Regions from separate parts of the Xanthomonas campestris pv. campestris str. ATCC 33913 genome, predicted to be linked through region 2. Evidence: predicted binding sites of a transcription regulator. Region 2 holds the regulator's gene; the other holds the start of a gene.
What was found. The regulator HrcA, encoded in region 2, represses chaperone genes, less so after heat shock. The targets are predictions, from matches to a motif close to TTNGCACTCNNNNNNNNNGAGTGCNAA.
Positions count from the first base shown of each region.

Region 1: a site for HrcA is predicted at 6,443-6,469, ahead of rpoH (RNA polymerase sigma factor RpoH). Genes of this name have one in related genera too.

Region 1 is NC_003902.1:4,474,719-4,490,423, reverse strand. It holds gene rho (transcription termination factor Rho) at 1-520, opposite strand, end outside; gene trxA (thioredoxin TrxA) at 737-1,078, opposite strand; gene rhlB (ATP-dependent RNA helicase RhlB) at 1,277-2,998, shown strand; gene ftsE (cell division ATP-binding protein FtsE) at 3,074-3,760, shown strand; gene ftsX (permease-like cell division protein FtsX) at 3,757-4,707, shown strand; gene XCC_RS19540 (response regulator) at 4,716-5,558, shown strand; gene ung (uracil-DNA glycosylase) at 5,555-6,280, shown strand; gene rpoH (RNA polymerase sigma factor RpoH) at 6,481-7,356, shown strand; gene XCC_RS19525 (trimeric intracellular cation channel family protein) at 7,553-8,167, opposite strand; gene XCC_RS19520 (NAD(P)/FAD-dependent oxidoreductase) at 8,220-9,506, opposite strand; gene XCC_RS19515 (hypothetical protein) at 9,626-10,165, shown strand; gene XCC_RS19510 (NYN domain-containing protein) at 10,129-10,962, shown strand; gene XCC_RS19505 (glutathione S-transferase family protein) at 10,959-11,621, shown strand; gene XCC_RS19500 (primosomal protein N') at 12,237-14,459, opposite strand; gene XCC_RS19495 (hypothetical protein) at 14,919-15,705, shown strand, end outside.
Region 2 is NC_003902.1:1,715,913-1,731,617, reverse strand. It holds gene XCC_RS07725 (hydrogen peroxide-inducible genes activator) at 1-130, shown strand, start outside; gene XCC_RS07720 (ABC transporter ATP-binding protein) at 219-1,910, shown strand; gene XCC_RS07715 (efflux RND transporter periplasmic adaptor subunit) at 1,894-2,979, shown strand; gene XCC_RS07710 (TolC family protein) at 2,976-4,379, shown strand; gene XCC_RS07705 (hypothetical protein) at 4,650-4,847, shown strand; gene XCC_RS07700 (prephenate dehydrogenase) at 5,225-6,352, opposite strand; gene pdxY (pyridoxal kinase) at 6,349-7,257, opposite strand; RNA gene XCC_RS07690 (sX9 sRNA) at 7,436-7,510, shown strand; gene dnaJ (molecular chaperone DnaJ) at 7,632-8,762, opposite strand; gene dnaK (molecular chaperone DnaK) at 8,901-10,829, opposite strand; gene grpE (nucleotide exchange factor GrpE) at 10,971-11,489, opposite strand; gene hrcA (heat-inducible transcriptional repressor HrcA) at 11,590-12,621, opposite strand; gene recN (DNA repair protein RecN) at 12,760-14,424, shown strand; gene fur (ferric iron uptake transcriptional regulator) at 15,077-15,487, opposite strand; gene XCC_RS07655 (outer membrane protein assembly factor BamE) at 15,591-15,705, shown strand, end outside.

The sequences.
Region 1 (15,705 bases), 2.3 Mb from region 2:
TCTCATTGCCGAAGCGGTCGCGGCCACGGTCGCGACGGTTGCGGAACCGGTCACGGCGGTTGCCCTGCTGGTTCTGGCCCTGGCCCTGATTCTGGCCTTGACCCTGCTGGCCTTGGCCTTGGCCCTGGTTCTGACCCTGGCCTTGCTGCTGGCGCTGCTGACCCTGACCCTGACCCTGGCTTTGCGCCTGGTTCTGGTTTTGCTGCTGCTGCGCCTGGTTGAAGCGCTGCTGCTGCGACTGGCCGCCCTCGCGGGACTCGCCGTGCTGCTCGCCAGCATGCCCAGCCTGGGCTGCGCCGCCATCGCCAGACGACTGCGCCGGCGCCGATTCGGCTGCCGGCGACGGGGTCTGCGCGGGGCGCGGAGCCTCGGGAGCGGGGCTGCTGGGCAAGGGAAGATTGGGTTGTTGCGACCCGGCGTCGTCATGGGCGACGGCGGTCTTGCTGACACGTGGCTTGCGCACACGCTTCTCGACGGGGGCGTCAACGCTCCCGGTATCGGAGGAAGGATTCTCGGACAAGTGCTTGATTCCTCGCTAAGAGTGCGAGCGCCCGGCTGGGGGGCGAACTGTGGTGATGGGAGTCTAGAAGAGGTTTCTAGAGGGGTACGGCGGCGCACGAACGTGTGCCGGATCAACTGACACTACCACCGCCGCGCAGAGCGGCGCAAGCGTCTGCCAAAGCAGGAGTTAACTGCCGGCAAAACGCAGGGCGCCCATGGCTGGACGCCCTGTCACTCAGGCGGCCGCGCCGCCCAGGGTCTTGTCGATCATCTGGGTCAGCTGGCCCTTGCCAACTGCCCCGATCTGGCTTGCCTGGACCTCACCGTCCTTGAACAGCAACAGCATCGGGATCGAGCGCACGTGGTACTTGATGGCCAAAGCGCGGTTCTGGTCCACGTTGACCTTGGCAACCTTGAGCTTGCCCTGGTATGTATCGGCCAGATCGTCCAGCACCGGGGCGATCATCTTGCACGGGCCGCACCATTCGGCCCAAAAATCCACCAGGACCGGTTCGCCGGATTGCAGTACAGCTGTATCGAAGTCGGCATCGCCGACATGTTGAACCTTGTCGCTCACGTTGGGTCTCCTGGAAACCAAAACGGCCTACCCGACCGGGCAGGCCGCCACATTGCGGTAAACTGGGGCATTGCGCGACTGAATCAAGTGTCAGTCCTGAAGCCGCGCTGTCCGCCACAAGAGCCGCAGTTTGCGACGCTGTCGGCATCGATGCAAGCCGCGCCCGGGCTGCCCAGGGCGCCTCACGAAGACGGAATAATGAGCGACAAACCGCTGACCGATTTGACTTTTTCCTCGTTCGACCTGCATCCGGCGCTGGTCGCCGGGCTGGAGAGCGCCGGGTTTACGCGCTGCACGCCGATCCAGGCGCTGACCCTGCCGGTCGCCCTGCCGGGCGGCGACGTCGCCGGCCAGGCCCAGACCGGCACCGGCAAAACGCTGGCGTTCCTGGTCGCGGTGATGAACCGCCTGCTGATCCGCCCGGCGCTGGCCGACCGCAAGCCGGAAGATCCGCGCGCCCTGATCCTGGCGCCCACCCGCGAGCTGGCCATCCAGATCCACAAGGACGCGGTCAAGTTCGGCGCCGACCTGGGGCTGCGCTTTGCGCTGGTCTACGGTGGCGTGGACTACGACAAGCAGCGCGAGCTGCTGCAGCAGGGCGTGGACGTGATCATCGCCACCCCGGGCCGGCTGATCGACTACGTCAAACAGCACAAGGTGGTCTCGCTGCACGCCTGCGAAATCTGCGTACTGGACGAAGCCGACCGCATGTTCGACCTGGGCTTCATCAAGGACATCCGCTTCCTGCTGCGGCGCATGCCCGAGCGCGGCACCCGCCAGACGCTGCTGTTCTCGGCCACGCTCAGCCACCGCGTGCTGGAGCTGGCCTACGAGCACATGAACGAGCCGGAAAAGCTCGTCGTGGAAACCGAGACCATCACCGCCGCGCGGGTGCGTCAGCGCATCTATTTCCCCTCCGACGAAGAGAAGCAGACGCTGCTGCTGGGCCTGCTGTCGCGCAGCGAAGGCGCGCGCACCATGGTGTTCGTCAACACCAAGGCGTTCGTGGAGCGGGTGGCGCGCACCCTGGAGCGGCACGGCTACCGCGTGGGCGTGTTGTCCGGCGACGTGCCGCAGAAGAAGCGCGAGTCGTTGCTGAACCGCTTCCAGAAGGGCCAGCTGGAAATCCTGGTGGCCACCGACGTGGCCGCGCGCGGCCTGCACATCGATGGCGTCAAGTACGTCTACAACTACGACCTGCCGTTCGACGCCGAAGACTACGTGCATCGCATCGGGCGCACCGCGCGCCTGGGCGAGGAGGGCGATGCGATCAGCTTCGCCTGCGAGCGTTATGCGATGAGCCTGCCGGACATCGAGGCCTACATCGAGCAGAAGATCCCGGTCGAGCCGGTGACTACCGAGCTGCTGACCCCGTTGCCGCGCACACCGCGCGCAACAGTGGAAGGTGAAGAGGTCGACGACGACGCTGGCGACAGCGTGGGCACGATCTTCCGCGAAGCACGCGAGCAGCGTGCGGCCGACGAAGCGCGTCGTGGCGGTGGCCGTAGCGGTCCCGGCGGCGCATCGCGTAGCGGCAGTGGCGGCGGTCGTCGCGACGGCGCCGGTGCCGATGGCAAGCCGCGCCCGCCGCGTCGCAAGCCGCGCGTGGAAGGCGAGGCCGATCCGGCCGCAGCGCCCAGCGAGACGCCAGTGGTTGTCGCTGCTGCCGCAGAAACTCCTGCCGTCACGGCGGCCGAAGGCGAGCGCGCACCGCGCAAGCGCCGTCGGCGTCGCAACGGCCGCCCGGTCGAAGGTGCCGAGCCGGTGGTGGCATCCACGCCCGTGCCGGCCCCCGCCGCGCCGCGCAAACCCACCCAGGTCGTGGCCAAGCCGGTACGTGCCGCAGCCAAGCCGTCGGGCAGCCCGTCGTTGCTGAGCCGCATCGGACGCAGGCTGCGTTCGTTGGTCTCCGGCAGCTGAGGTATTGCCGCATGGATCGCATCGCCGCACACCGGCGATGCGACGCAAGCGCTGGCGCTCCGGCATAATCGCTGGATGACCGTTCTGCGTTTCGACAACGTCAGCAAGCATTACGCCGGTGGCCACCAGGCGCTGACCGATGTCAGCTTCGAAGTGGCCGATGGCGAGATGCTGTTCGTGACCGGCCACTCTGGCGCCGGCAAAAGCACCTTGCTCAAATTGATCCACCTCAGCGAGCGGCCCAGCCAGGGCGCGGTGCTGCTGGGCGAACGCAACCTGCTCAAGGTGCGTGGCCGGCAGATTCCACTGCATCGCCGCCAGGTGGGCGCGGTGTATCAGGATCACCGCTTGCTCAACGATCGCAGCATTGCCGAAAACGTCGCCTTGCCGTTGATCCTGCGCGGCACCCGCCGTGCGGAAATCGGCAAGCGCGTGCGCTCGGCGCTGGAACGGATCGGCCTGGCCCATCGCGAGAAGGCGCTGCCTTCGCAGTTGTCGGCCGGCGAACAGCAGCGCGTGGGCATTGCCCGTGCCATCGTCGGCGAACCGCGCCTGCTGGTGGCCGACGAACCCACCGGCAACCTGGACCCGGCACTGGCCGCGGAAATCATGCAGCTGTTTGCCGAGCTGCCGGCGCGCGGCACCAGCGTGCTGGTGGTCAGCCACGACCTGGCGCTGCTCAAGCAGATGCGCAAGCGCGTGCTGATCCTGGACCACGGCCGCCTGGTCGATGACATCTCGCCGCAGGACCTGGCCGAATGAGCAAGCTCGCCAATACCGAATCGGTGGCCCCCTCGCGGTTCGGCGTGTGGATCGACCACCATCTGCACAGCATCGCCTTCAGCCTGGGCCGCGCCATGCGCAAGCCCTGGGCCACCTTGCTCACCATCGTGGTGATGGCGCTGGCGCTGGCATTGCCGCTGGGGCTGTCGATCGCGCTGGACAACGTCAAGCTGCTGGCTGGTAGCGTGCAGCAGTCGCGCGAAATCAATCTGTTCCTCAAGGTGGACGTGGCCGCCGATGCGGCCGAGCGCCTGGCCGGCGAGCTGCGCGCGCGTGCGGACATTGCCCAGGTGGCCGTGCGCACGCCGGCGCAGGGCCTGGCCGACCTGCGCGAAAACGCCAAGCTGGACGAAGCGATCGATGCACTCGGCGACAACCCGCTGCCTACGCTGCTGATCGTCACCCCGGCCGATGCCACCGACGATGCGCAGCTGGCCGCCGCCTTGCAGGCTTTGCCGCAGACCGACCAGGTGCAACACGACGCGCTGTGGCGCAAGCGGCTAGATGGCTGGCTGCATTTCGGCGAACGGCTGGTGCAGGTGCTCTCGGCCTTGCTCGGCATTGGCGCGGTGCTGGTGGTCGGCAATACCGTGCGGCTGGATATCCAGTCGCGGCGCGAAGAGATCGGCGTGCTGCAGCTGCTGGGTGCCAGCGATGGCTTCATCCGCCGCCCGTTCCTGTATCTGGGCGCGTGGTACGGGCTGGGTGCCGGCGCGGTCGCGCTTGCTCTGATCGCCGCTTCCGGGTTTGCATTGCGTACGCCGCTGGCCACGCTGGCCGACAGCTACGGCAGTTCCTTTACCCTGCACGGACTGGATCTGCTGCATTCTGCGATGGTGTTGGTGGGTACCCTGGTGCTGGGTTGGCTGGGTGCCTGGCTGGTCACCGGCCACTTCCTCCGTCAGACCCGCCCCACCGAGACCTGAGACCTGCCATGCATCCACCAGATCTCAAACACCTGATCAGCGACGCACCGCGTGTGATGGTGGTCGATGGGTCCAAGCTGGTACGCAAGCTGATTGCCGACGTGCTCAAGCGCGACTTGCCCAATGTGCAGGTGATCGGCTGCGCCAGCATCGCCGAAGCACGCGATGCGCTGGAGGCCGGTGCGGTGGATCTGGTCACCACCTCGTTGTCGTTACCCGATGGCGACGGCCTGACGCTGGCGCGCAGCGTGCGCGAAGCGGCCGGCCAGGCCTATGTGCCGGTGATCGTGGTCTCCGGCGATGCGCAGCAGCATCTGGTGGAGCGCCGCTTCACCGAATACGTCACCGATTATTTCGACAAGGCGCTGGGCCACGAGGCGCTGGCGACCTTCATCCGCGGCTACGTGCAGCCCGAGCCGGTGGTGGGCGCCACCGTGCTGTACATCGAGGACAGCCGCGTGGTGGCCGAAGCGACCAAGCGCATGCTCGAGCGCCAGAGCCTCAAGGTGGTGCATGTGCTCACTGCCGAAGACGCGTTCGCGCTGCTCACCGCCGAATCGTTGGGCCGCACCGAGCGGCGCATCGACGTGGTGCTGACCGACGTCACCCTCAAGGGCGAGCTCAACGGGCGCGATGTGGTCGAGCGCATCCGCATCGATTTCGCCTACGGCAAGCGCCGCCTGCCGGTGCTGGTGATGACCGGCGACACCAACCCGCGCAACCAGTCCGAGCTGCTGCGGGCCGGCGCCAACGACCTGGTGCAAAAGCCCATCGAAGAACGCCTGCTGGTGACCAAGGTGCTGTTCCAGCTGCGGCTGGCGCGCCTGGAGGATCAGGCCGTCACGCTATGACCGAAGGCGAGGGGCGTATCCAGTTGGAACCGTCATGGAAGGCGCGGGTGGGGGAGTGGTTGTTGCAGCCGCAGATGCAGGAGCTGTCCGCGTTCCTGCGCCAGCGCAAGGCCGCCAATGCGCGGGTGTTCCCGCCCGGCCCGCAGATCTTTGCCGCCTTCGATGCCACCCCGTTCGAGCAGGTCAAGGTGGTGGTGCTTGGCCAGGACCCGTACCACGGCGAAGGCCAGGCGCATGGGCTGTGCTTTTCGGTACTGCCCGGGGTGCCGGTGCCGCCGTCGCTGCTGAACATCTACAAGGAAATCCAGGACGACCTGGGCATTCCGCGCCCCGACCATGGCTACCTGATGCCATGGGCGCGCCAGGGCGTGCTGCTGCTCAATGCGGTGCTGACGGTGGAGCAGGGCCGCGCCGGTGCGCACCAGAACAAGGGCTGGGAAGGCTTCACCGACCATGTGGTGGAAACCCTCAACCGCGAGCGCGAGGGCCTGGTGTTCCTGCTCTGGGGCAGCTACGCGCAGTCCAAGGGCAAAGTGATCGATCAGGCGCGCCACCGCGTGTTCAAGGCCCCGCATCCGTCGCCGTTGTCGGCCCACCGCGGCTTTCTGGGCTGCAAGCATTTCTCCAAGACCAACGAACATTTGCAGCGGCGCGGACTGAGCCCGATCGACTGGTCGTTGCCGTCGCGCGCGGCGCTGGATCTCAGCCTCGCCGGCGGCTGAACGGGCTGGGCCATCGCGCCTGGCAAGTAGGCGATTTGTCACGATCCGCGAGCGGTGACGGTGGTAGCGTAGGCACCTGAATCGAGGCGGCACGGATTGGAACAGCACCGGTGCCGGAAACCCGAACGTCCTATAAATGGAACGCTGGAACTTTTTCTGTACCCAGCAGTCCAATAGTTCGACTGCTAAGATGGTGCCCTATGAACCAGATCACCTCGACTGCCCTTGTGGCAAACAATCTCCCGATTCCCAGTGCGCTCGGTTCGCTGGACGCCTACATCGGTGCCGTGCACCAGATCCCGGTGCTGTCGGTCGATGAGGAACAGAATCTGGCCCGCCGCTTCCGCGACGAGCTGGATCTGGACGCAGCGCGCGAATTGGTCCACTCCCACCTGCGCTTCGTGGTGCACGTGGCCCGCGGTTACAACGGCTACGGCCTGCCGCTGGGCGACCTGATCCAGGAAGGCAATATCGGCTTGATGAAGGCGGTCAAGCGCTTCGACCCGGAAATGGGCGTGCGCCTGGTCAGCTTCGCCGTGCATTGGATCCGTGCCGAGATGCACGAGTTCATCCTGAAGAACTGGCGCATCGTCAAGGTCGCCACGACCAAGGCGCAGCGCAAGCTGTTCTTCAACCTGCGCAAGTCCAAGACGCGCCTGGGCTGGCTCAATGCCTCCGAAGTGACTGCGGTTGCCAAGGACTTGAACGTCTCCGAGCGTGAAGTGATGGAGATGGAGTCGCGCTTGTCCGGTCGCGATATCGGCTTCGACGCTTCGTCGGACGAAGACGATGACCACGGCCCGCCGTCGCCGGTGAGCTACCTCGTGGCCAACGAGGAAGACCCGTCGCAGGCTTATGAGCGGCACGACAGCGAAGACAATCAGCTGCAGTTGCTGCGCGAAGGCATGGCCGGTCTGGATACGCGCTCGCGCGACATCGTCAAGCGTCGCTGGCTGGATTCCGAATCCAAGGTGACATTGCAGGAGCTGGCCGACGAGTACGGCGTATCCGCCGAGCGTATTCGCCAGATCGAAGCGAACGCGCTGAAGAAGATGAAGGCGCTGTTCGTCGCCTGATCCGGTGTGACATTGCCAGTGATACAAAACGGCCCGGTCTTCCGGGCCGTTTTGCGTTGCGGGCGTGGCACGGCAGGCGATACGGTTGGGTGTTGACGTCTCGTTGGCCCAGCAACGCCATGCACGCAGCACGGCCGCAACGACAGCCGTTACGAATCGTCAGGTCACGTTGGAACAACGCCGGTTGCGCGCAGCGCTACTCTGGCAGCCGTGCCACCGGCAGATGCCAGCCGTAGCGGATCGCCATGAAACGCAGGCCAAAGCACACGCCGGCACCGGCGGTCAGCGACCAGGATTGCGGCAGGCCGAGAACATGGCCGATCGCCACCAGGCCGCCGCCGGCCAGCGCCGCCACCGCATACAGTTCGGCCTGCAGTACCACCGGGGTGCGCGCGACCAGCAGGTCGCGGGCGATGCCGCCGCCGATGCCGCTGAGCATGCCGAGCAGCGTCGCACTGAGTGGGCTGAGCTGGTAATCCAGCGCCTTGCTGGTGCCGTAGACCGCAAACAGCGCCAGCCCTGCCGCGTCGAACAGCTGCACCGGATTGCGCAGGCGCTCCACGGCGGTGTGCCAGTAGAAGCCGGCGATACCGGCCAGGCAGGCGGTGATCAGATAGTGCGGGTGCACCAGCGCTGCCGGCGGCGTGGCACCGATCAGCACATCGCGCACGATGCCGCCGGAAACCGCCGCTGCGCAGGACAGCACCAGCACGCCAAACAGGTCCAGGCGGTTGCGCACCGCCACGGTGGCGCCACTGAGCGCAAACACGAAGGTGCCGAGCAGATCCAGCAGGAACAAGACAGTGGCCACGGCACAACGGTCGACAGCGGGCGGCACAGCATCGCGCACCGCCCGCCGGCTGTCATCCGTCCTTGCTGGGCGGTGGCTGGTCAGTGCCGCCAAAGATGATGCGTGCGGCGCGCTGGTAGCTCCAGTACGCCATGGCCCAGTTCACCAGCACCACGAAACGGTTGCGGAAGCCGATCAGGAAGTAGACGTGGGCGGCCAGCCAGAACCACCAGGCCACGATGCCGGAGAGCTTGAGCTTGCCGACATGCACGATGGCGGCCATGCGCCCGATCGTGGCCAGGTTGCCGAAGTCCTGGTAATGGAAGGCCGGCGCGGCCTGGCCGCGCTGGCGTGCGCGGATCGCCTTGGCGATGTGCTTGCCCATCTGTTTGGCCGCCGGGGCCACGCCGGGTACGGGCCGCCCGTCCTGTTGTACCGAGGCCAGATCACCACCGACGAAGATCTCCGGGTGGCCGGGCACGCTGAGGTCCGGTTCCACCAGCACGCGGCCGGCGCGGTCCAGCGGCACGCCCAGGGTGCGCGCCAACGGCGAGGCGGCCACGCCAGCGGCCCAGACCACGGTGCGCGCCGGCACGAAAGTGTCGCCCAACTGATAGCCGAACGCATCGATGTTGGTCACCGGCGTGCCGGTGTGCACCTCCACGCCCAGGCGTTCGAGCTGCTTGCGCGCCTTATCGGTGAGGTCGTCCGGGAAGGAAGGCAGCACGCGCGGCCCGGCCTCGACCAGGCGCACGCGGGCCTGCTGCGGGTCGATATGGCGGAACTCGTTCTTCAGCGTGTGGCGGGCGATTTCGGCCAACGTGCCGGCCAACTCGACCCCGGTCGGGCCGCCGCCAACCACCGCAAAACTCAACCAGGCCGCGCGCGCGGCCGGGTCGGATTCGGCTTCTGCGCGCTCGAAGGCGAGCAGCAATTTGCGGCGTAGCACCAGCGCGTCATACAGGGTCTTCAAACCGGGGGCGTGCTCGGCCCAGTGATCGTTGCCGAAATACGCGTGGGTGGCGCCGGTGGCCAACAGCAGCATGTCGTAGTTGACGGTGTTGCCGTCGGCGAGCACCACGGCGCGGCGGTCGGTGGCAATTTCGGCCACATCGCCAAGCAGCACTTCGACATTGCGCTGCTCGCGCAGGATGTGGCGCAGCGGCGCGGCGATGTCAGGCGCCGAGAGGCCGGCGGTGGCCACCTGGTACAGCAGCGGCTGGAACAGGTGGTGATTCTGGCGGTCGATCAGGGTGATGCGGATGTCCGGATCGGCGAGCGCGCGGGTTGCCCATAAACCGGCAAAACCGCCACCGACCACGACCAGATGCAGCGGCGCTCGGGAGGGGGATGAGGTCATCGTCAGGTCCGATGGATCGCAACGTGGGCACGCAAGGATGCAACAGCGGCAATGAATGTGGCGCGTCGGGCAGGGCCCGCCTGCGGCATCATGTCGCATCTCGCTCACCTGGTCACCGTATGTCCACCTTGCCGCCGCCGTTGCCGCCGCTCGCATCACCACCTGCCGCCGTTGCGCCTGCGCGCGTTTCTCAGCGCAGCCCCGCGACCGTTGCGTTGCTGATCGTGCTGGGCGGTGTGATGACGTTCGGTGTGGTGGTGCTGGGCGTGATCGCCTGGATCGCGGTCGCCGGGTGGTCGATCTTTTCCGAGCAGGCCCAGGCCGCGCTGCAGGCCGACGCGGTGGTGCAGCAGCACATCGGGAAAATCGACACGATGAAGGTCGATGTGCTTGCTACTGGTGCGGCACCGGGTGGCGACGAATTCGTGTTCTCCGTCACCGGCGACCGCGGGCGTGGCAAGGTCAGTGCTACCTGGGTCAGTGACGGTGCCGAGCGCGAGATCCTGACCGAGGGCGTGCTGACCATGCACGATGGTCGCGAGTACACGCTGCCGGCGGAGCAGGCGTCCGACAGCGACAGCGAGACCGAAATCGAATCCGCCGAGTCTTTCGAGGAGCAGACATGGTCGACAACCCCGATAAACGCATCGCACTGCTGATCGATGCCGACAACGCGCCGGCCGGCAAGATCGATGTGGTGCTGGCGGAAGTGGCGCGCTACGGCGTGGCCAATGTGCGCCGCGCATATGGCAACTGGAAAAGCCCGCACTTGAAAAGCTGGGAGGCGGCATTGCACGAATACGCGATCCGCCCGATCCAGCAATTTGCCTACAGCTCCGGCAAGAATGCCTCGGACATGGCGATGGTGATCGATGCCATGGACCTGCTGTACGCGCGCAACCTGGACGGGTTTGCGATTGTTTCCAGCGATGCGGATTTCACCCCGCTGGTGATGCGCCTGCTCACCGACGGCATGAAAGTGTATGGCTTTGGCGAGAAGAAAACGCCGGCGCCGTTCGTCAATGCGTGTTCCAAATTCACCTATGTCGAAGCACTCGGCGAGCAGGCTGCCGCGGCCAGCGACACCGCCGCAGGCCGCAAGGATGCCACCGCGCTGCGCGGCGATACACGGCTGGTGCAGATGCTGCGCAACGCGATCGACAGTGCCTGCGAAGACGACGGTTGGGCGCATCTGGGGGCCGTCGGCAAGCAGGTGGCCAATCAGGCCTCTTTCGATCCGCGCAACTACGGCTACCGCAAGCTCAGCGATCTGGTGTGCGCCATCGGTCTGTTCGAGATCAAGCAGGACGAACAGGCGTTGTGGGTGCGCGATGTGCCCAAGGGCAATCGCCCCAAACAACCCCCTGCTGCTGCGGCCCCGGCCCCGGCGCCGGCCGCGGCCACACGCGGGACGCGTGGTGCACGCAGCGCGCCGAAGCCGGCGGTGGAAAAATGACCGACGAGCGCATGGCGATTGCACACACGCCAGCGGGCGATGGCATCACGTTGTGGGGGCGGCGCAACTCCAGCAACGTCCGCAAGGTGCTGTGGTGCCTTGAAGAGGCGGGTGTGGCGTATACCTCGATCGAGGTGGGCGGCGCGTTCGGCGGAAACGACACACCTGCGTACCGCGCATTGAATCCGAACGGGCTGGTGCCGGCGCTGCAGGATGGTGCGCTGGTGCTGTGGGAATCCAACGCGATCGTGCGCTATCTGGCGGCGCGTCATGCACCGGCGTTGTACCCGCACTCACCGGCCACCCGCGCGCTGGGCGACCGCTGGATGGACTGGACCACGTCGACCTTTGCCGGCGTGTTTCGTGACCTGTTCTGGGGCGTGGTGCGTACCCCGCAGGCCGAACGGGATGCCACACGGATTGCCACAGCGCTTCAACGCTCCGGCGAGCTGCTCGCAGTTGCCGACGCTGCGCTGGCACAGCAGCCGTATCTCTCCGGCGACGACTTCGCGATGGGTGACATTCCGTTGGGCAGCTTTATCTACGCGTGGTTCGAGATGCCAATCGAACGCCCCGAGTTGCCGCATCTGCACGCCTGGTACCAGCGATTGCGTGCGCGGCCGGCTTACCAGCGTGGCGTGATGACGCCGCTGACTTGAGAGCTAGCAAGCGTGCCGATCCCGGGCCGTTGAAGGTGCGGGGTGCCGACATCGGTAGATGCGTCGTTACGAGCCGAATGTTGCGGCACATTGGGATACGTCTAGCGCCCGCGTTGGTAGGAGCGTGCTGGCGCGCGATGGGGCATGACTGGGAACGCTTCATCGCGCGCCAGCTCGCTCCTACCGAGCATGTGTCTGTCTCGGGTTAGCCGCATCGACCCTTGCCTCAGTACGAATCGATCGGGTCCACATCCAGCGACCACCGCACCTGTAACGCGCGGATGCTGCGACACACGGGAAACGGCGTGGCAGAAGCTTTGGTAGGAGCGCGCTTGCGCGCGATGTGGCATGACCGGGAACGCTCCATCGCGCGCGAGCGCGCTCCTACCGGGCGTGTTTCTTTTTGAGGGCAGGCGTCTCGACAACGGACGTAATAAACGACCAATGCCCTTGCAACGCACTGGATGCTGCGACACATGGGGTACACGGTGTAGCAGCAGCTTTGGTAGGAGCGTGCTGGCGCGCGATCGGGCATTACTAGGAACGCTTCATCGCGCGCCAGCGCGCTCCTACCAAGCGCGCGTTCGTTTGCAGTCAGGCGCCTCGACACCTGCCTCAATACAGATCGATCGGGTCCACATCCAGCGACCAGCGCACCCGGCGCGCTTGCGGCAAGGTATGGATGGCCGGCATCTGCGCGTCCAGCACTCGATGCAGCGCAGAGCGTTGCGCTGCCGACAGCAGGAGTTGGGTGCGCTGGAAACCGGCGCGGCGTGGCATCGGCGCCGGCATCGGCCCGTAGCATTCCACCGGCGTGATGGCCGGCGAGGGGGCTGGTGTCTGCGCGCCGACCAGCGCGCGCACGGCGATCAGGAACTGATTGGCCGCGGCCACATCCTTGGCCTCGGCACGGAACAAGGCCAGATGCGCGAAGGGCGGGAAGCCGGCCGCTTCGCGCTGCTGCAGTTCGGCATCGGCAAACGCGTGATAACCGCCGTTGACCAGGGTCTGCAGCAACGGATGCTCGGGGTGATGGGTCTGTAACCACACCTCGCCGGGGCGGTCGGCGCGGCCGGCGCGGCCGGCGACCTGGATCAGTTGCTGGGCCAGCTTCTCGGCGGCGCGGAAGTCGGCGGAGAACAGGCCTTCGTCGATGCCGACCACCACCACCATGGTCAGGCGGGGCAAGTCGTGGCCCTTGGCCAGGATCTGGGTGCCGACCAGGATGCCGGCGTCGGTGCCGAGGCGGGCGAGCTGGGTTTCCAGCGCGTCGCGGCGCTGGGTGGTGCTGCGGTCGATGCGCACCACCGGCGCTTCCGGGAAGGCCTCGACCAGGCGCTCCTCCAGCCGCTCGGTGCCGATGCCCTGCGGCTGCAACGCCAGGCTGGCGCAGGCCGGGCAGGCCAGCGGCGCCGGTTGGCGCGCACCGCAGTGATGGCATTGCAGGCGGCGGCCGCCGGCGTGCACGGTCATCGGGGTCTGGTGCAGCGGCGTGCTGCAGCGTTGGCAGGCGGCGGTCCAGCCACAGTCATGGCACAGCAGCACCGGCGCATAGCCGCGCCGGTTCTTGAACACCAGCACCTGTTCCCCGCGCGCCAGGGTGGCGCCGATGCCGGCCAGCACCTCCGGCGACAGGCCGTCCTTGAGCGGGCGCTTGCGCACGTCGAGCACGCGCACACGTGGCGGCCGCGCATCGCCGGCGCGGCGCGACAGCCGTAGATGCCGATAGCGGCCGCTGTAGGCGTTGTGCAGGCTTTCCAGCGACGGCGTTGCGCTGCCCAGGATCACCGGCACATCCAGCGCCTTGCCACGCACCAGGGCGAAGTCGCGTGCGTGGTAGCGGATGCCGTCCTGTTGCTTGTAGCTGCCGTCGTGTTCCTCGTCGATCACGATCAGGCCGGCGTTGGGCAGCGGCGTGAACACCGCCGAGCGCGTGCCGACGATCAGCTTGGCTTCGCCACGCCAGGCCGCGGCCCACACCCGCGCGCGCTCGCCATCGGAGAGCCCGGAATGCAGCGCATGCACCGGCACGCCCAGGCGCTCGCGGAAGCGGCCCAGCGTCTGCGGGGTCAGGCCGATTTCCGGCACCAGCACCAGCGCCTGCTTGCCGGCGGCCAGGCAATCGGCGATCGCCTGCAGGTAGACCTCGGTCTTGCCGCTGCCGGTGACGCCGTCGAGCAGATAGGTGGCAAAGCCGCTGCCGGCGCGGATGGCGTCGGTGGCCGCCTGCTGTTCGTCGTTGAGCTGCGGCCCGGTGCCCGGGCGCGCCGGCAGCGTGTCGGCGGCCACCGCCACGCGCTCGGCGTAGCCACGCTTGGCCAGGTTGCGGGCAGCCTCGCGCCACTGCGGCAGCTGCTGCTCCAGCGGCTCTTCGGCGAGCGGGCCGGCCAGCAGCAGCGCGGCCAGCAGGGCCGGGCGGCTACCGGCGCGCAGGCTGCCGGCACCGGTGTGGCCGGCCTCGGTGAGTTGCCAGGCCCAGGCATGGGTGTCGGCCAATGGTTCGCCCCGGCGCAGCGGGCCGGGCAGCGCGCTGGCCTGGGCCTCGCCCAGCGGGGCATGGGTGTACCGGGCAAGCCACTGCAGCGAACGGGCCAGCTCATCGATCAGCAGCGGTGTGTCGTCGCACCAGTCCAGCGCCGCGCGCAGCCCTTCGGCCGACGGCTGCTGGCCGCGCTCGACGACCACCCCGATCAGCTCGCGCGGCCCAAACGGCACGCGCACCCGGCAGCCGACCCGGTCCGGACCGTCCACGTCGGTGTCTTGGAGGGGCAGGTAATCGAACAATTGCGGCAGCGGCACTGGCAGGGCGACGCGCAAGGTGGTGACTGGAGCGGACATCCAACCAGTCTAACGACCCTGTCCAGTGCCGGCAGCGGAGCACACCGCGCAGCCCGGAGCGGCCTGTTCAGTTGCGGCAGCTTTCTGTGACCGAAGTGATAAATCCGACGTAAACCCATGTGAGGGTTGGAGAAACCGGTTTATCCACACTGCCTGTGGATAAGCCTGTGAATTAGTCTCGTGCTCCACGCCGTGAAGGCGGATTCACTAGCCTTGGCAACCCGTTGGACATTTTTTCGCCATCTACCATAATTCGATAATTATCAAAGACTTAGGCGTGAAACAAGAATGCAGCACGGAAAAACCAACAGTTGACAGACGGCGGCGTATCGGCATGTCTGCCGCTGTGCACAACGTGCGTGGGCGGCGGCCACGGCAGGAGTAACGGTGTGTGGATCTGTCAAGCCATCGGCGGGGATCATTTGCGTCGGTATCATGCCGGCCGATGCTGGAGTTCTCATGACCGTAGTCCCCGACGCCCCCGTCACCCCCGCCGCGCTGTCAGCCTTTTTGCGCGGTGTCGAACGCCGGGGTCTGGTGCTGGCGCAGTTGCAATGCGGCGATGACGCCGCCGCCGAGCGGGCCCTGGCCGCCGCGCTGCGTGCCTTCAGTGGGCAAGCCGCCGGGCGGCCAATGGCAGGTTGGCCAATGCGCTTCTGGAGCCTGCTGGCGGCCGCGCCGCCGCTGCGGCGCGAGCCGATGCCCGGCACCTGGTTGCCACCCTTCAACGCCCTGGGCCGGATGCAGTCGGCTGACCGCCTGGCGCTGCTGCTGCGCATCGTCGGCGGGCTGCAGGAAGCCGACGCCAGCGAAGTGCAGGGCATGGAGACCCCCGCGTACCAGGCTGCGCTGGCGCGTGCCTGCCCCCGCGATGCGGCCGGTAACCCGGATGCGCAGGCCTGGCGGGCATTGGCCGAGGCCGCCCAGGCGGAATTGCGTGAGTTGAGCCCCGGCCAATTGAGCCGGCTCACCCAGCTGCGGGAGTCGGCCCTGGCCGGCATGCCGTTGCAGCCGGCCCAGGACGGCGCCTCCAGCCCGGCGGCATCGGCTCCCGCGCGCAGCGAACGGCCCGCTGATCGCCGCCCGCGCGCCCGTGCCGCACGCCGGCAATGGACGTGGCCACGCATCAACCGCCGCCATGCCGGCATCGCGCTGGCGCTTGTGGCGCTGGTGCTGTTGGTGGGAGCGCTCGGGTGGTGGTGGACGCATCGCCGCCCCGCCTTGCCGCCGGAGCCGGTGTCGCAGG
Region 2 (15,705 bases):
CGATGTGGTGGTACGGCCGGTCAAGGGTGGGCGCTATTACCGCGACATCGGCCTGCTCTGGCGACAAGGTGCCGGCCGTGCGCCGGCGTTCGGGCTTATCGCCGAATTGCTGCGTGCCGCCGCCGCATAGGAAAATCCTATGCGGCAAATAAGCTCGCCGGCCTTGTTCGTAAGCACGAACTCGTCAATGCTGCACTGAACTCATCAGCGGAAGTGCAATGGCGGCGGGCAAACAGATCGGATGGCGGGAAGCGGCAAGCTGGCTGGCGGAGATCGTCGGGCCGGACATGCCCTATGTGCGTCTGGCCATCGTCTACGGCGTGGCGATCAGTCTGTTGTCGCTGGCCACGCCAATCTCGGTGCAGTTGCTGATCAACAGCGTGGCCAACACCGCGCTGCCCACGCCGCTATGGACCTTGTCGGTATTGTTGCTCGGCCTGTTGCTGCTGGTCGCCGGCCTGAGCGCGATGCGGGTGTGGGTCATGGCGCTGTTCGAACGCCGCTTGTTCGCACGCGTGGTGGCCGAGATCACGGTGCGCGCCGTGCATGCGCAAAACCCGTTCTTCGCCGACCAGAACCGCGGCGACATGTTCAACCGCTACTTCGATCTGGTGGTGGTGCAGAAGGCCGTGCCGAGTCTGGCCATCGGTGCGTTCACCATCGTGCTGCAGTCGGCGGTGGGGCTGATCGTCACCAGCTTCTACCACCCGTTTTTCCTGGGCTTCAACGCCTTGCTGCTGCTGGTGATCTTCAGCATCTGGATGATCTGGTCGCGCGGGTCGATCCGCACCGCGGTGGATCTGAGCCACGCCAAGCACGAGGCAGCACGCTGGCTGGAAAGCGTCGGCGGCTCCAACGGGTTCTACAAGTCCAGCCGCCATCTCGATTTCGCAATGGATCGCTCCGAGGCGGTCACGGCCGCCTACATCGATCGGCATCGGCGCCACTTCAGCTACAGCTTCACCCAGACCGCCTCCTTCCTGCTGGTCTACGCGGTGGCCAGCGCCGCGTTGCTGGCACTGGGCGGCAACCTGATCCTGCGCGGTGAGTTGTCGATCGGCCAGCTGGTGGCGGCCGAGCTGATCCTGAGCGCGGTGTTCTACGGTATCTCCCAGCTAGGCACCTACCTGGATGCGCTCTACGACCTGGTCGCCAGCTCCGAGGAACTTTCGTTGCTGTTCGCGATTCCGCAGGAACGCGCCGTGGTGGCGCCGGGCAAGACCCCGGGCAACAGCGCGGTCCGCTTGGATGGGGTGGTGATCGATGGCGCGCGGTTCGACTTTTCGCTGGCCGCCGGCGAACAGCTGGTGACGCTGGCCGATGGCGGTGCCGAGCGGCTGCTGGCCATGGTGTTGAAACGGCACGTGGTGCCCGACCGCGGGCTGGCGATGGTGGGCGGCGCCGACATGGCCACCTTCGACATGTATCTGCTGCGTTCGGAAGTCACCGTGCTCGACCGCCCCACTATCGTGGAGGTCACCATTCGCGAATACCTGGCGCTGGCCTCCAGTGATGTGAGCTCCGAAGCGATGCTGGAAGCCATCGACGCGGTGGGCTTGCGCAGCCGCATTGCCTCGCTTCCCAAGGGGCTGGACACGCGTCTGGCCGCCTCCGGCTACCCGTTGTGGATCGGCGAGGTGATGGCGCTGAAGCTGGCCAACGCGCTGCTGGTGCAACCGCGTGTGCTGATGCTGTCGCAGCTGTACGACCTGATTCCGGCCGAACGCCTGACCAAGATCCTGCGTCGTTTGAAAGCCACCGGCACCACCGCCTTGTTGTGCACCGGCCGGCCGGAGGACATCACCCTGGACGGCTGGTTCCGCCTGCAACCCGGACAGCAGCAGCGCTACGCCACGCGCGATGCCCTGATCGCATCCATGCAGGAGGCAGACGATGCGCCAGGCCGCTGATCGCAACGCGCACTTCCCAACCCTGGCGGCGATGCGGCCGCCCAGCATCGCCAAGGCACTGGCCTGGATGCTGCTGATCGGCGTGGCCATTGCCGCGGCGATCCTGGCGCTGGCACCGTGGGTGCAGACCGCCAGCGGCAAGGGACAGGTGGTCTCGCTGGACCCGGGCGATCGCCAGCAGCAGGTCACCGCCTTCGTTCCCGGCCGTGTCGAGACGTGGTACGTGCACGACGGCCAGCATGTCTCGCGTGGCGACCCGATCGCGCGCGTCGGCGATCTGGACCCGGACCTGCTGACCCGCCTGGCCAGCGAACGGGCGCAGGTGCAGGCCGAGATCGCCGCCATCCAGCAATCACGCGCGGTGGCCGGCATCGATGTGGAGCGCAGCCGGCAATTGCTGGCCGAAGGCCTGGCCGGGCGCCGTGACTACGAGCTGACCCAGATCAAGGTGGCCGAAGCCGATGCCAAGCTGGCCGAGTCGCGCGCCAAGTTGACCCGGATCGACATCCAGTTGAATCGCCAGTCTGCGCAGTTGGTGCGTGCGCCGCGCGACGGCCGCGTGCAACAGCTCAACGCCGCCAGCGGCAGCGCGATGGTGTCGCCGGGCACGGTGCTCGCGGTGATCGCGCCCGAGCGCGTGGAGCGTGCGGTCGAGCTGTATATCGACGGCCGCGACGTGCCATTGATCCGCCCCGGACGGCCGGTGCGGCTGGAGTTCGAAGGCTGGCCGGCAATCCAGTTCAGCGGCTGGCCGTCAGTGGCGCACGGCATGTTCGATGGCCGCGTGCGTGCGATCGACCCCAACGCAGCGCCCGACGGACTGTTCCGCATCCTGGTCGAACCCATGCCGGGCAAGCCGGCGTGGCCGGCGCAGGAATTCGCGCGCCAGGGCGGCAAGGTGCGCGGCTGGGTGCAGGGCGAAACCGTGCGGGTCGGCTACGAACTGTGGCGCCAACTCAACAACTTCCCGCTGGAATTCGACCGCCGCCCGACGGCCACGCAGCAGGATGACGGCAAGGCCAAGCCGGCGGCGTACAAGGCCGAAGACGACGCGACGGGCAAGAAATGATGCACCGTTTTGTTGCCCTGTTGATCGCACTCTGCCCCGGAGCGGCATTCGCCCAGACCGCTGCCCTGACCCTGGACGAGGTGTTGCAGTCCTCTGCCCGCTCGGCGCCGCAAATCGTCGAATCGCTGGCCAAGGTGCGCCAGGCCGAAGGCAAGGGGCTATCGGCCAATGGCGCGTTCGATACGGTGTTCGATATAGATGGCCGCTCGCGCGAGGCCGGCTATTACGACGGCAGTTCGATCGAGAGCACGGTCAAGCGGCCCTTCGAGGAAAACGGCGGCTACTACTACGGCGGGTACCGGTCCTCGCGCGGGTCGTTTCCGGTCTACGAAGACAAGTCCTACACCGACCGCGGCGGCGAAGTGAAAGTCGGTGCGCTGTATGCGCTGCTGCGCGACCGCGTGGTGGATGAGCGCCGCACCCGTCGCAGCGTGGCCAGCGGCGACATCGACGTGGCGCAGTACGAAGCGGAGATGGTGGCGATTGGCGTGCAGCGCCGCGCGGTGGATGCCTACCAGAGCTGGGTCGCGGCCGGGCTGAAGCTGCGGGCCTACAAGGACCTGCTGGAGCTGGCCGAACGCCGCCGCAACGCCATTTCCCGGCAGGTGACGCTCGGCGCACGGCCAACCATTCTGTTGACCGAAAACGACCAGAACCTGGTGCGCCGCCGCGCGCTTGTGGTGCGCTCGGAGCAGGACTTCGCCAATGCGGCCAATGCGTTGTCCTTGTATCTGCGCGACGACGCCGGCATGCCGCTGATCGTGTCCGCCGAGCGGCTGCCCGCCGACGCCTCCGCGCTCGAAGGTCTGGCCGGCGCCAGCAAGATCACCGCGCCGGTGGAACGCCCCGATTACCGCGCCGTGCTGACCCGCATCGATCAGGCCACCGCCCGCCTGATGCTGGCGCAGAACGATCTGAAGCCACGCCTGGACGTGAGTTTCGAGGTCAGCAAGGATCTGGGCGCGCCCGGCGTGGGTGGCCCAAACCGTTCGCCGACCGATGCGATCATCGGCTTCCGTTTCAGCGTGCCGCTGGAAAATCGTTCCGCCAAAGGCCGCGTGGCCGAGGCACGCGCGGAGATCGAGGCGCTGGATCAACGCAGTCGCTTCCTGCGCGACCAGATTTCGGTGGAAGTGGAATCCATCGTCATCTCGCTCAATGCCGCCCAGCGACTGGCCGGCATCGCCGATGAGGAGCGCAGCCTGGCAGACCGGCTCGCTGCGGCGGAGCGGCGCCGTTTTGAACTGGGCTCGGGCGACTTTTTTCTCGTCAATCAACGCGAAGAAACTGCCAACGATGCCCGCGTACGGCTGATCGATGCACAGGCGCGGATCGCCTCCGCACGTGCCGAACTGGCCGCCGCCACCGCGGACCGTGACGCTTTGATGCTGCGCCAGTAGCGCACGCTGGCGCTGGCCGGATGTCCGTGCATCCAGCCCAACAGGCCCGCCGCTGGGCAGCGTGCAACGCACCACTGCCATGCCCTCGAAGTGTCGCGCGCGTAGCGCGAGAAGCTAAAAAGCAGCCACAACCGGCGCCGTCATTGTGTGCTTCATCGCTTGACGACGCATCGGTAACACGGCGCTGCGCATGCTCGCGACACCGGCAACAGCGCCGGTCGCGCGATCGTTGACGGTCGCATTGCAACCTTGAAACTGAGGAGGTGCGAGATGTCTTTTCGGCAATTTCCAGCCGTCGGTGCAGACGGCGAGCCCTACGTGATCATCGAGTTCCGCGACGACCAACCGCAGGGGCGCGCGCAGACACACGCGACACCACGCTATGAGCTCCCCGACGGTCGCCATCTGCTGCGGCAGGGCCAACGCTTCGTCACCAGCGGCGGCGAACTGAGCCTGCAAGCGGCATAACGCCAGCTGGTCATTTTTTGACCATGGCAAACCCGGCCGTTGCGCGGCAAGGGCTGATGCGAGTTATCCACATGCTTGTCCAGGATTCATCCACACCCTGTGTGGATGAATCTGCCATGCGTCAGCGCCAGTGCTCGGGGTCGCTTTCACAGTCGTTCGAATTACTTAGCAGGCGAGTGCGTTTCCACTTGCCACTGCGTTGCTCCCGCAGATGTGGTGCGTCCCGAGGCCACTCGATTGACAGAAGCAAAGCACCTTGAAGCCTGCCTACCCGTGATGCGGAACAGGCGTGGGCAGACGCGAGGCCTATGACTACATCGCTGCCGCTGATGAGTCAGGTCTTGCATACTCCGGTGCATGACGATGACTCGAAAGACTCAACGTTCCCGATCAACGCGCTCCAACACCCGCCCGATCCGGTCGGCATCGATTTGCGCTGCGGCGCGGCCCAGTGCAGCGCGATCGCTCTCCGGCTCGAACCCCATCCGGAAGTGCAGCTCGCCGCCGGGCGTGCGCGAGGAGTGGATCGAGGACAGGTTGACGCCGTGCTGCTCGAATACATGCAGCAACACGCGTAACGAGCCCGGCTGGTCTTCGGGCAGATACACGCTCAAGGTCAGCGGCTCGGTGAGGTCGGCCAGCAGGTAGCCCACCCGTTCATAGGTGTAGTTGCCGGCCGCCAGTGAGTCGCCTTGCAGGGCCTGCGCGTTGGCATCGAGAAAGGCCTGCCGAAATCGCAAGCGTGCCGCATCATCGCCCTGCACCACCAAGCCGCGCAGTTCTTGCAGCTGCGCGAGCAAGCGGTCGAGCATTTCGGCAACGTAAGGATTGCCGAACTGGATGTCTTCGTAGATCGACGGGTTGAGCGAGAGAATGCGCGCGATCACCGCGGTATCCAGTTCGAACGAGGCCGAGCGGTATGGCATCAAGGTGCGCAACTCGCCGAGCAAGGGGGCGTAGTCGCGCAAGGTGCCAGCCTGCGCCAGATGGGTGGCATGCACCATGGCCTGCACGAGCGCCATCACGCGGTCGTGGTGTTCGGGCGTGGCGTAGACGCACTCGGCCTGCAACGCGCTGCACAGCGCATCCACCCAGCCGGACCAGCGCTGCACACGTGCGCGGCAGACCACCATCACCCGCCCCTTCAAGGTGGGCGACTTGGGCGGTGCGGTCATCGGGTGCAGGCCCACCACCTCGGCCTGCGACGCCAGCATCGCCGCGACTGGCGCCTGTTTGATCGAGGTGACATCCAGCCACAGTTGCTCCGCCGCACGCGCGCCGGCAAGAGCGGCATAGCGTTCGATCAGCGCAGCGGTGTGGCGGATTGGTGCCGAAAAAATCAGCACATCGGCGCGCGCCACCAGCGTGGCGTCGTCCAGCCCGTCCGGTAATGCCGGATCCACGCCGATCACCTCCAGCCCCATGCGCGTGCGCAGGAATTGGGCGAGCCAGCGTCCGTAGGCGCCGGCGATCCCGACGATGCCAACGACCGGATGCGCGATCACGCCAGTCGCTCAACCGCAAAGCGCGGCGCGGTGCCAAGCGCGGCCGGCGCGGCAGCCAGCACATCGAATTCCTCGAAGCCAGCAGCCAGGGTGGCCTCCAGCGCCGCATGCACGCCGGTCAGTGCATGCCCCACCGCCTGCTCGAATGGCACATCGCGCAGCAACAGGCCGATCAGCAACGCCATCAGCACATCACCGGTGCCGGCCACGTCCACCGGCAGGTGCGGGCTGGCCCAGCGATAGACTGCCTCAGCGCTCACGGCCAGGGTCACCAGCTCGCCGGTGCCGCCGGCCACGCTATGTGCAAGCACCCATTGCGGGCCACGCGCAAGCAAGGCGCGTGCAGCGACGATGGCATCGTCCTGTTCCAGACTCGGCAGCCCGGTCAGGCGACCAAGCTCGAAGGCATTGGGCGTCACCAACCAGGCATGCGGCAACAGCCGCTCGGCAAACACGCGCTCCAACCCGGGCTCCACGTAAGGGCCGGTGTGGGTGTCGCCAATCACCGGGTCCAGGCAATAGCGCAACTGTGGCGCCTGCGGCAGGGTCTGCTCCAGCCAGTCCGCAAAAGCCTCGCCATTGGCCAGGCTGCCGAAGTAACCGGAAACAAGCAAGCGTGCACGCTGCGGCAGGCCGCGCTCGGTCGCGCCCAGCAATAGATCCGCCAGCCAGTCGGCCGGCAGGATGCGTCCGCGCAAGGTGGCGTAGAACGGCGCATTGCTCAGCAAGGTAGTGGGTACTTCCGCCACGCGTAAGCCCAGCGCGCGCAACGGCGGCACCGCCGCGCTGTTGCCGGCATGCCCGTAGACCAATTGCGATTGCACCGAGATCACATCGACCGGTGCAGGACCATCCGGGCGCTGACGGCGGCCGTGGACGAGGTGGCTGTCGGTTGCGTCGCTCATGCAGGCACCATCTTCGAAAGAGATGTCCCATTATCCGCGCAAGCCAGCAAGCGTGCTGTCGAAACAGCAGGAATGGCACGCCCGTGCATCCACAACGCTGCGCCTGGTGACTGCTTAGAGCAGCTATCAAAACTACTGCGCTGCCGCCAGGCGGGCGCGGCCGGTGCTCGGAATCCTCATGTGCCCACGTACACTCCGGTTCCTCCGCGCCGTCCGCACCCACCTGACGGCTGCTCGCTACGTTTTGTTAGCCGCTCTTAGTTATGCCGAGTTGGGCAGGGCAATCCGTGCAGGCGATTCCATAAAAAAATCCGGCGTGCATCGCTGCACGCCGGACGTTGCTGGATCACATCAGCTGGATCTGCGCCCCTGGATCAGGAGGTCATCCGATCCCAGAAACCCTTCACTCCATCGATGAAGGTCGCCGACTTGGGCGAATGCTTGCGCGCGTCCTCACCGGTGAACGTGGCCTCAAACTGCTTGAGCAATTCGCGCTGATCGGTAGTGAGGTTGACCGGCGTTTCCACCACCACGCGGCAGTACAGATCGCCCTCGCTGCGGCTGCGCACCGAGCGCACGCCCTTGCCACGCAGCCGGAACAGCTTGCCGGTCTGCGTTTCGGCCGGGATGCGGATTTCCGCTTCGCCGCCCAGCGTGGCCACCCGCACGGTGTCGCCGAGCGCGGCCTGCGAAATGCGGATCGGCACCTCGCAATGCAGGTCGTCGCCATCGCGCTGGAAGATCGCATGCTCGCGCACGCGCACTTCCACATACAGATCGCCCGGCGGCGTACCGGCCGGGCCAGCTTCGCCCTCGCCTGCCAAACGGATGCGGTCGCCGGTGTCCACGCCTGCCGGCACCTTGATCGACAGTACCTTGTCCTCTTCCACGCGACCTGCGCCATGGCAGGTCTTGCACGGGTTCTGGATCAGCGTGCCGCGGCCGTCGCAATGCGGGCAGCTCTGCTGCATGGCGAAGATGCCGCGCTGGATGCGGACCTGGCCGCGCCCATGGCAGGTTGCGCAGACTTCCACCTTGCCGTCTTCCGAGCCGCTGCCGTGGCAGGGTTCGCACTCGATCAGCGTGGGGATCTCGATGCGCCGCTCGATGCCGGCGACGGCTTCTTCCAGATCCAGTTCCAACACGTAGCCGACGTCGGCACCACGTCGCGCAGCGCGCGGACCGGCGGCGCCACCGCCAAAAATATTGCCGAAGATATCGCCAAAGATATCTCCCATGTCCGGACCACCAGGCCCGCCACCGCCGCCGCCCATGCCGTGCTCGAACGCCGCATGGCCGTGCGCGTCGTAGGCACGGCGCTTGTTGCCGTCCGACAGCACTTCATAGGCTTCCTTGCATTCCTTGAACGTTGCCTCTGCAGCAGCGTCGCCAGGATTGCGGTCCGGGTGGTACTTCATGGCACAACGCCGATAAGCCTTCTTCAGCTCCTCGTCGCTGGCGCCACGGGCCACGCCCAGAACTTCGTAGTAATCGCGTTTGCTCATGACAGGGAATCGGGAATCGGGAGAAGGGAATCGTTCAAAGCGTACATCCTCACATCAGCAGGCATCCGGAAGGGTCAGAACAGCGAAGGAGCGATGCCGTAGCACCGCTCCTCCGATTCTCTATTCCCTATTCCCGACTCACGCCTTCTTATCGTCCTTGACCTCGGTGAACTCGGCGTCCACCACGTCATCGGCGGCCTTGGAGGCCTGCGCATTGCCGCTGGCCGCATCGGCGTTGCCGCCCTGCTCTGCCGCGGCGGCCGCGGCGTACAGCGACTGGCCGGCTTCTTCCAGGGTCTTGCTGCGCGCTTCGATCTGCGCCTTGTCGTCGCCCTTCATGGCGGTTTCCAGGTCGGCCAGGGCCGCTTCCACCTTGCCGATCACATCGCCACCCACCTTGCTGCCATGCTCGGTGATCGCGGTGCGGGTGGCGTGGATCAAGCCATCGGCCTGGTTGCGGGTCTGCACCAGCTCCTGGAACTTCTTGTCTTCTTCGCGGTTGGCTTCCGCGTCGGCGACCATGCGCTGGATCTCTTCATCCGACAGGCCCGAACCGGCCTTGATCTCGACCTTCTGTTCCTTGTTGGTCTTCTTGTCCTTGGCCGACACGTGCAGGATGCCGTTGGCGTCGATGTCGAAGGACACTTCCACCTGCGGCATGCCACGCGGCGCCGGCTCGATGCCGGAGAGGTCGAACTTGGCCAGCGACTTGTTGAAGCGGGCCTGCTCGCGCTCACCCTGCAGCACGTGCACGGTCACGGCCGACTGGTTGTCTTCGGCAGTGGAGAAGGTCTGCGAGGCCTTGGTCGGGATGGTGGTGTTCTTTTCGATGATCTTGGTGAACACGCCGCCCATGGTTTCGATACCCAGCGACAGCGGGGTCACGTCCAGCAGCAGCACGTCCTTGACGTCGCCAGCCAGCACGCCGCCCTGGATCGCGGCGCCCACGGCCACGGCTTCGTCCGGGTTGACGTCCTTGCGCGGTTCCTTGCCGAAGAAATCGGCAACGGCCTGCTGCACCTTCGGCATACGGGTCTGACCGCCGACCAGGATCACTTCGTTGATGTCGCTGGCGCGCAGGCCGGCGTCGTTCAACGCGGTGCGGCACGGCTCGATCGACTTCTTGACCAGGTCTTCCACCAGCGCTTCGAGCTTGGCACGGGTCAACTTGATGTTGAGGTGCTTCGGGCCCGAGGCATCGGCGGTGACGTACGGCAGGTTCACTTCGGTCTGCTGCGAGGTCGACAGCTCGATCTTGGCGCGCTCTGCGGCGTCCTTGAGGCGCTGCAGCGCCAACGGATCCTTGCGCAGATCGATGCCCTGATCCTTGTTGAATTCGTCGACCAGATACTCGATGACGCGGTTGTCGAAGTCTTCGCCGCCCAGGAAGGTGTCGCCATTGGTGGCCAGCACTTCGAACTGCTTCTCGCCATCGACCTCGGCAATTTCGATGATCGACACGTCGAAGGTGCCGCCGCCCAGGTCGTACACGGCAATCTTGCGGTCACCGCCGTTCTTGTCCAGGCCATAGGCCAGGGCAGCAGCCGTCGGCTCGTTGATGATGCGCTTGACGTCCAGACCGGCGATGCGGCCAGCGTCCTTGGTGGCCTGGCGCTGGCTGTCGTTGAAGTACGCCGGCACCGTGATCACCGCTTCGGTGACCTTTTCGCCCAGGAAGTCCTCGGCGGTCTTCTTCATCTTTTCCAGCACGCGTGCGGAAATTTCCTGCGGCGCCATGCGCTTGGAATCGCTGGTCTGCACCCAGGCATCGCCGTTGTCGTGCGCCAGAATGCCGTACGGCACGTGGGAGATGTCCTTCTGCACTTCGCCGTCAGTGAACTTGCGGCCGATCAGGCGCTTCACCGCGTAGAAGGTGTTCTTCGGGTTGGTCACCGCCTGGCGCTTGGCCGAGGCACCGACCAGCACTTCGCCGTCCTTGGTGTAGGCGACGATCGAGGGCGTGGTGCGATCGCCCTCGGAATTTTCGATGACGCGGGCCTTGCCGCCGTCCATGATCGCCACGCACGAGTTCGTGGTGCCGAGGTCAATACCAATGATCTTGCCCATGGATACGCTCCTGATGAGTCTTTAGCTGTGTCCGGCGACGCCGGGTCTGGCTGAGATGTGGGGGTGGTGCGCAGGTGTTCAAGCCACCTGTACGAATCTGCGTTCCGCGTCTGCGCCGGCCGGTTCAGCCGGCAGCAGTGCTCAGTCGTGCTTGGCCACGACCACCAGGGCCGGGCGCAGCAGGCGCTCGTTGAGCAGGTAACCCTTCTGGAACACCTGCACGACATGGCCCGGCGCGATGCCCTCGGCCTCGCCCTGGCTGATCGCCTGGTGCTGGTCGGGATTGAACGGCTGGCCGACCGGGTCGAGCAGGGTCAGGCCGTTGTCGGCAGCGACCTTGAGCAGCTGCTTGTAGGTCAGATCCAGGCCATCGCGCAGCGGGCTGGGTTCGGTGCCGGCGGCGGTGAGGCCCGCGTCCAGGCTGTCGAACACCGGCAGCAGTTCGCCGAGCAGCTTCTCGTTGGCGAACTTGCGCGCGTTCTCCACATCGCGGGCGATGCGCTTGCGCTGGTTCTCCAGGTCGGCGCGCTCGCGCAGGGCGTCGGCCTTGACCAGGGCGATCTCGCTGCGCAAGGACTCGATCTCGGCCTTGAGCGGATCGGTCTCGGGCGGGTTCTGGGACAGGTCTTCGGAGTCGAATTCGGGGTGGTCTTGGTTCATGTGCAGTTCCCGGGCAAGCGGAACGCCCGCCCCAACGTCACCCCGTATGTGGGCGCTCGCGCGCGTTTCAAGCAAATGCCATCGCTCCGATCGAGCGCGGTTATCGCGTGCCGGGCGGCTCCATGGCCGCGCCCAGCATCTGCGCGGCGGTCTGCACCAGCGGAATCACCCGGTCGTAGGCCATGCGTTTGGGCCCGATCACCCCCAGCACGCCCAGCACCTGGCCGCCGGCGGTATACGGCGCGGTGACCAGCGAGACGTCGTCCAGCGACACCATACCGGTTTCCTCGCCGATGAAGATGCGCACACCCGGCGCCTGGATGGTGCGTTCGAGCAGCTGCAGGATCTCGCGCTTGCTGGCGAAGGCCTCGAACAGCTCGCGCAGCCGGTCCAGGTCCGACAGGTCCTGCACACCCATCAAGCGGGTCTGCCCGGCCATCACCATGCCGTCGTCGTCGGCCGGCACCAGCGCCTCGCTGGCCAGGTCCACGCTATGCGCCAGCAACTGCTCCATCTCGTTCTTGGCCAGCCGCAGTTCGCGCAGCAGCGAGGCGCGGATGTCCGACAGCGCGCGCCCGGCGAACTGCGCGTTGAGGTAGTTGGCCACCCGTTCCAGCTCGGCCGGCTCGTAGGCGCGGCGCGGCTCGATCACCCGGTTCTGCACCTCGTTGTCGGCAAATACCAGGATCGCCAGCACCCGGCGCGCGTCCAGCGGCACGAAATCGATATGCCGGAACGCAAACTGCTCGCGCCGCGGCGCGCTGACCACGCCCACGAAGTGGCTCATCGCCGACAGCATCTGCGAAGCGCTACCCAGCAGCGACTGCGTCCCGTTGCTGCTGGCCAACTCGGCGCGCAGCCGGCGCACCTCCTCTTCGCCGGGCGGCTGCATCTGCACCAGGCTGTCGACGAACACCCGGTAGCCGTGCGCGGTGGGCACCCGCCCGGCCGAGGTGTGCGGAGAACTGAGCAGCCCGATGTCTTCCAGGTCGGCCAAAATATTACGGATCGTCGCCGGGCTGACATCCAGGCCGGCATGCTGGGCCAGCGTCTTGGAGCCCACCGGTTCGCCATCGCGGATGTAACGCGCGATCAGCGTGCGCAGCAGGTGGCGTGCGCGGGGGTCGAGCATTGGGGACTGGGACGCGCGCATGGGATCATCCGGTGAGACTGGGCATAGATAATGTCTGGCCCCGGGGTTGGCAAGCATCCCATTCCCCCAGCGTCCCCATCGGCCCTAAGCTTCCCCAAAGCGTTCACACTCGATCCCATGCTCAGACACCTCTCAATCAAGGATTTCGCCGTTGTCCGCGCCACCGAACTCGAATTCGGGCCGGGCATGACCGTGGTCTCGGGCGAAACCGGCGCCGGCAAGTCGCTGATGGTGGATGCGCTGGGCTTTTTGTCCGGCCTGCGCGCCGACAGCGGCGTGGTCCGCCACGGCGCCGACCGCGCCGAGCTGTCGGCCGAATTCCAGCTGCCGGCCGAGCATCCCGGCCTGACCTGGCTGGCCGACAACGAGCTCGATGACGATGCCCAATGCCAGCTGCGCCGGATCATTCGCGCCGACGGCGGCTCGCGCGCCTGGATCAACGGCCGCCCGGTGACCTCCTCGCAGCTGTCCGACCTGGCCGCGCGGCTGGTGGAAATCCACGGCCAGCACGAGCACCAGGCGCTGATGGCCCGCAACAGCCAGCTGGCCCTGCTCGATGCCTACGCCCGCAACAGCGCCCAGCGTGAGCAGGTGCGCCAGGCCAGCCAGCGCTGGCAGGCGCTGCTGGACGAGCGCGATGCCCTGTCTGCGCAAGGCGATGTCTCCGACCGCATCGGCTTTCTGGAGCACCAACTGGCCGAACTGGAGCGCGAGGACCTGGACCCGGCGGCCATCGCCGCGCTGGACACCAACCATCGCCGCCAGGCACACGCCACTGCCTTGATCGGCGCCTGCGAGAGCGTGGTCCAGCAGCTCAATGGCGACGAGGGCCCTTCGGCGCTGGGCCTGCTGCAGGACAGCCGGCACGACCTGGCCCGGGTGGCCGAGCACGAGCCGCGGCTGGGCGAAGTGGATGCGCTGCTGGACAGCGCCGCGATCCAGATCGAAGAAGCGCTTGCCCTGCTCGACCGCGTGCGCGACGACCTGGATGCCGACCCCACCCAATTCGAGGCCATGGAGCGCCGTCTCGGCCGCCTGCATGACCTGGCCCGCAAGCACCGCGTTTCGCCTGACGAGCTGGCCGCGCATCGCGACCACCTGACCGCCGAGGTTGAGAGCCTGCGCGGCGCCGACGAGCGCCTGCAGCAGCTGGACAAGCACATCGAGGCGGCCATCGGCGTCTGGCAAGGCGCCGCCAGCGTCCTCAGCGCCAGCCGCCAGAGCGCCGCGCAGGCGCTGTCCGCTGCCACCACCACGCTGATCGGCGAACTGGGCATGGGCGGCGGGCAATTCCTGATCCAGTTGCAGCCGCAAGAGACCCTGCGCCCGGATCCCAATGGCGCCGAGCGGGTGGAATTCCTGGTCGCCGCCAACGCCGGGCAGCCGCCGCGCGCCCTGCGCAAGGTGGCCTCCGGCGGCGAACTGTCGCGTATCTCGCTGGCGATCGAAGTGGCAGCGCTTGGCCTGGACAGCGTGCCGACCATGGTGTTCGACGAAGTGGATTCCGGTATCGGCGGCGCGGTGGCCGACATCGTCGGCCAGAAGCTGCGTGCCCTGGGCGAAGAACGCCAGGTGCTGTGCGTTACCCACTTGCCACAGGTCGCCGCCAAGGGCCACGCGCATTACCGCGTGAGCAAGGCGCCGGTGGATGGCATGACCCAGAGCGCGGTGGAACTGCTCGGCCCGCAGGCACGCCAGGAAGAACTGGCGCGCATGCTCGGCGGCGTGGAAGTCAGCAAGGAAGCCCGCGCGGCGGCGCGCAAGCTGCTGCAGAGCGCCTGAGTTACCGGGCGGGTCCCGCATGCTGCGGGCTCGCGGCGCGATGTGCCCGCCCGAGTTCGCAGTGACTTTCCCTCCGCGCTTGCGGGGGGTGGATTTCGCTGCAATCGGCAGAGCGGCATGCCTGCTGAGCCCCGACTTTTAGTGCGATTGGCCTGTTTGATAGCGCAGGCCTGGTAATCGGTAAGCCGGCACCCGATGCAGTATTTGCGGCGCATCGCGACAACGCGGCGCCAGTGCCTTACCTGCGGCAATTACAGACTGAAGCTGGGGCGCTTTCTCCCGCCGAACGGCAGGCGTAAATCGCACTGACCACCGACGTCTCGATTGCGGCGCGCGCTGCAATTACTGCGCACGCGTCCTGCGCAACGCCCTAGCCACACGTGACATGCGCAATCCACGCATCACTGCAGACCTCCTGCATCGGCAGTTGAGTAGTGGGATGGCAGTACTCAATCGTCGCGTGCAGGCGCAGCGGCGTGCACGCGCTGTGCGGCGCACCAAGACGCACTTATGCGCCAGAACGCTGAGCGCTGTTTCATCAAGGGTCACGACGGATAGCATGTCGTGCGCAGCACATCAGCGATGTGCTTCTCCCAAACATGCACAAGGCGGCCGAAGCCGCCTTGTCAGTGTTACCTACAGCAACGTGGCGTCAGCGCGGGCGCTTCTTGCGCACGTACAGCACCAGCGAATGCTCTTCGAGCTCGTAGCCATGCTTCGCCGCAATCTGGCGCTGCAGCGCTTCAATTTCTTCGCTCTCGAACTCGATCACGTGGCCGGTGTCCACATCGACCATGTGGTCGTGATGGCCGCCGCGGTCCAGCTCGTACACGGCCTGGCCGCCTTCGAAATTGTGCTTCAACACCAGGCCAGCAGCCTCGAATTGGGTCAGCACGCGGTAAACCGTGGCCAGGCCGATTTCGTCGCCATGGTCCAGCAGCTGGCGATAGATGTCTTCTGCGCTGAGGTGGTGCTGGTTGCTCTTCTGTTCGAGCAGTTCCAGGATCCGCATACGCGGATGGGTCACCTTGAGCCCGACTTTGCGCAGGTCGTGGGTTTCCATACGTTCTCCGTTCATTGGCGATTTAGCGCCAGCTGCCTGAGACGGGTCGCGGCGACCGCCGGGAGTGTATCATCGGCGTGATTTCCTCAGCACTTAATCCCCGATGCGCAATCTCCTGCTGGTCGCCGCCGTTGCACTCTCCACCGCTGGCTGCGGCATCATCTACAAGCAGCCGATCTACCAGGGCAATCTGATCAAACAGACCGCCGTGGAGCAAC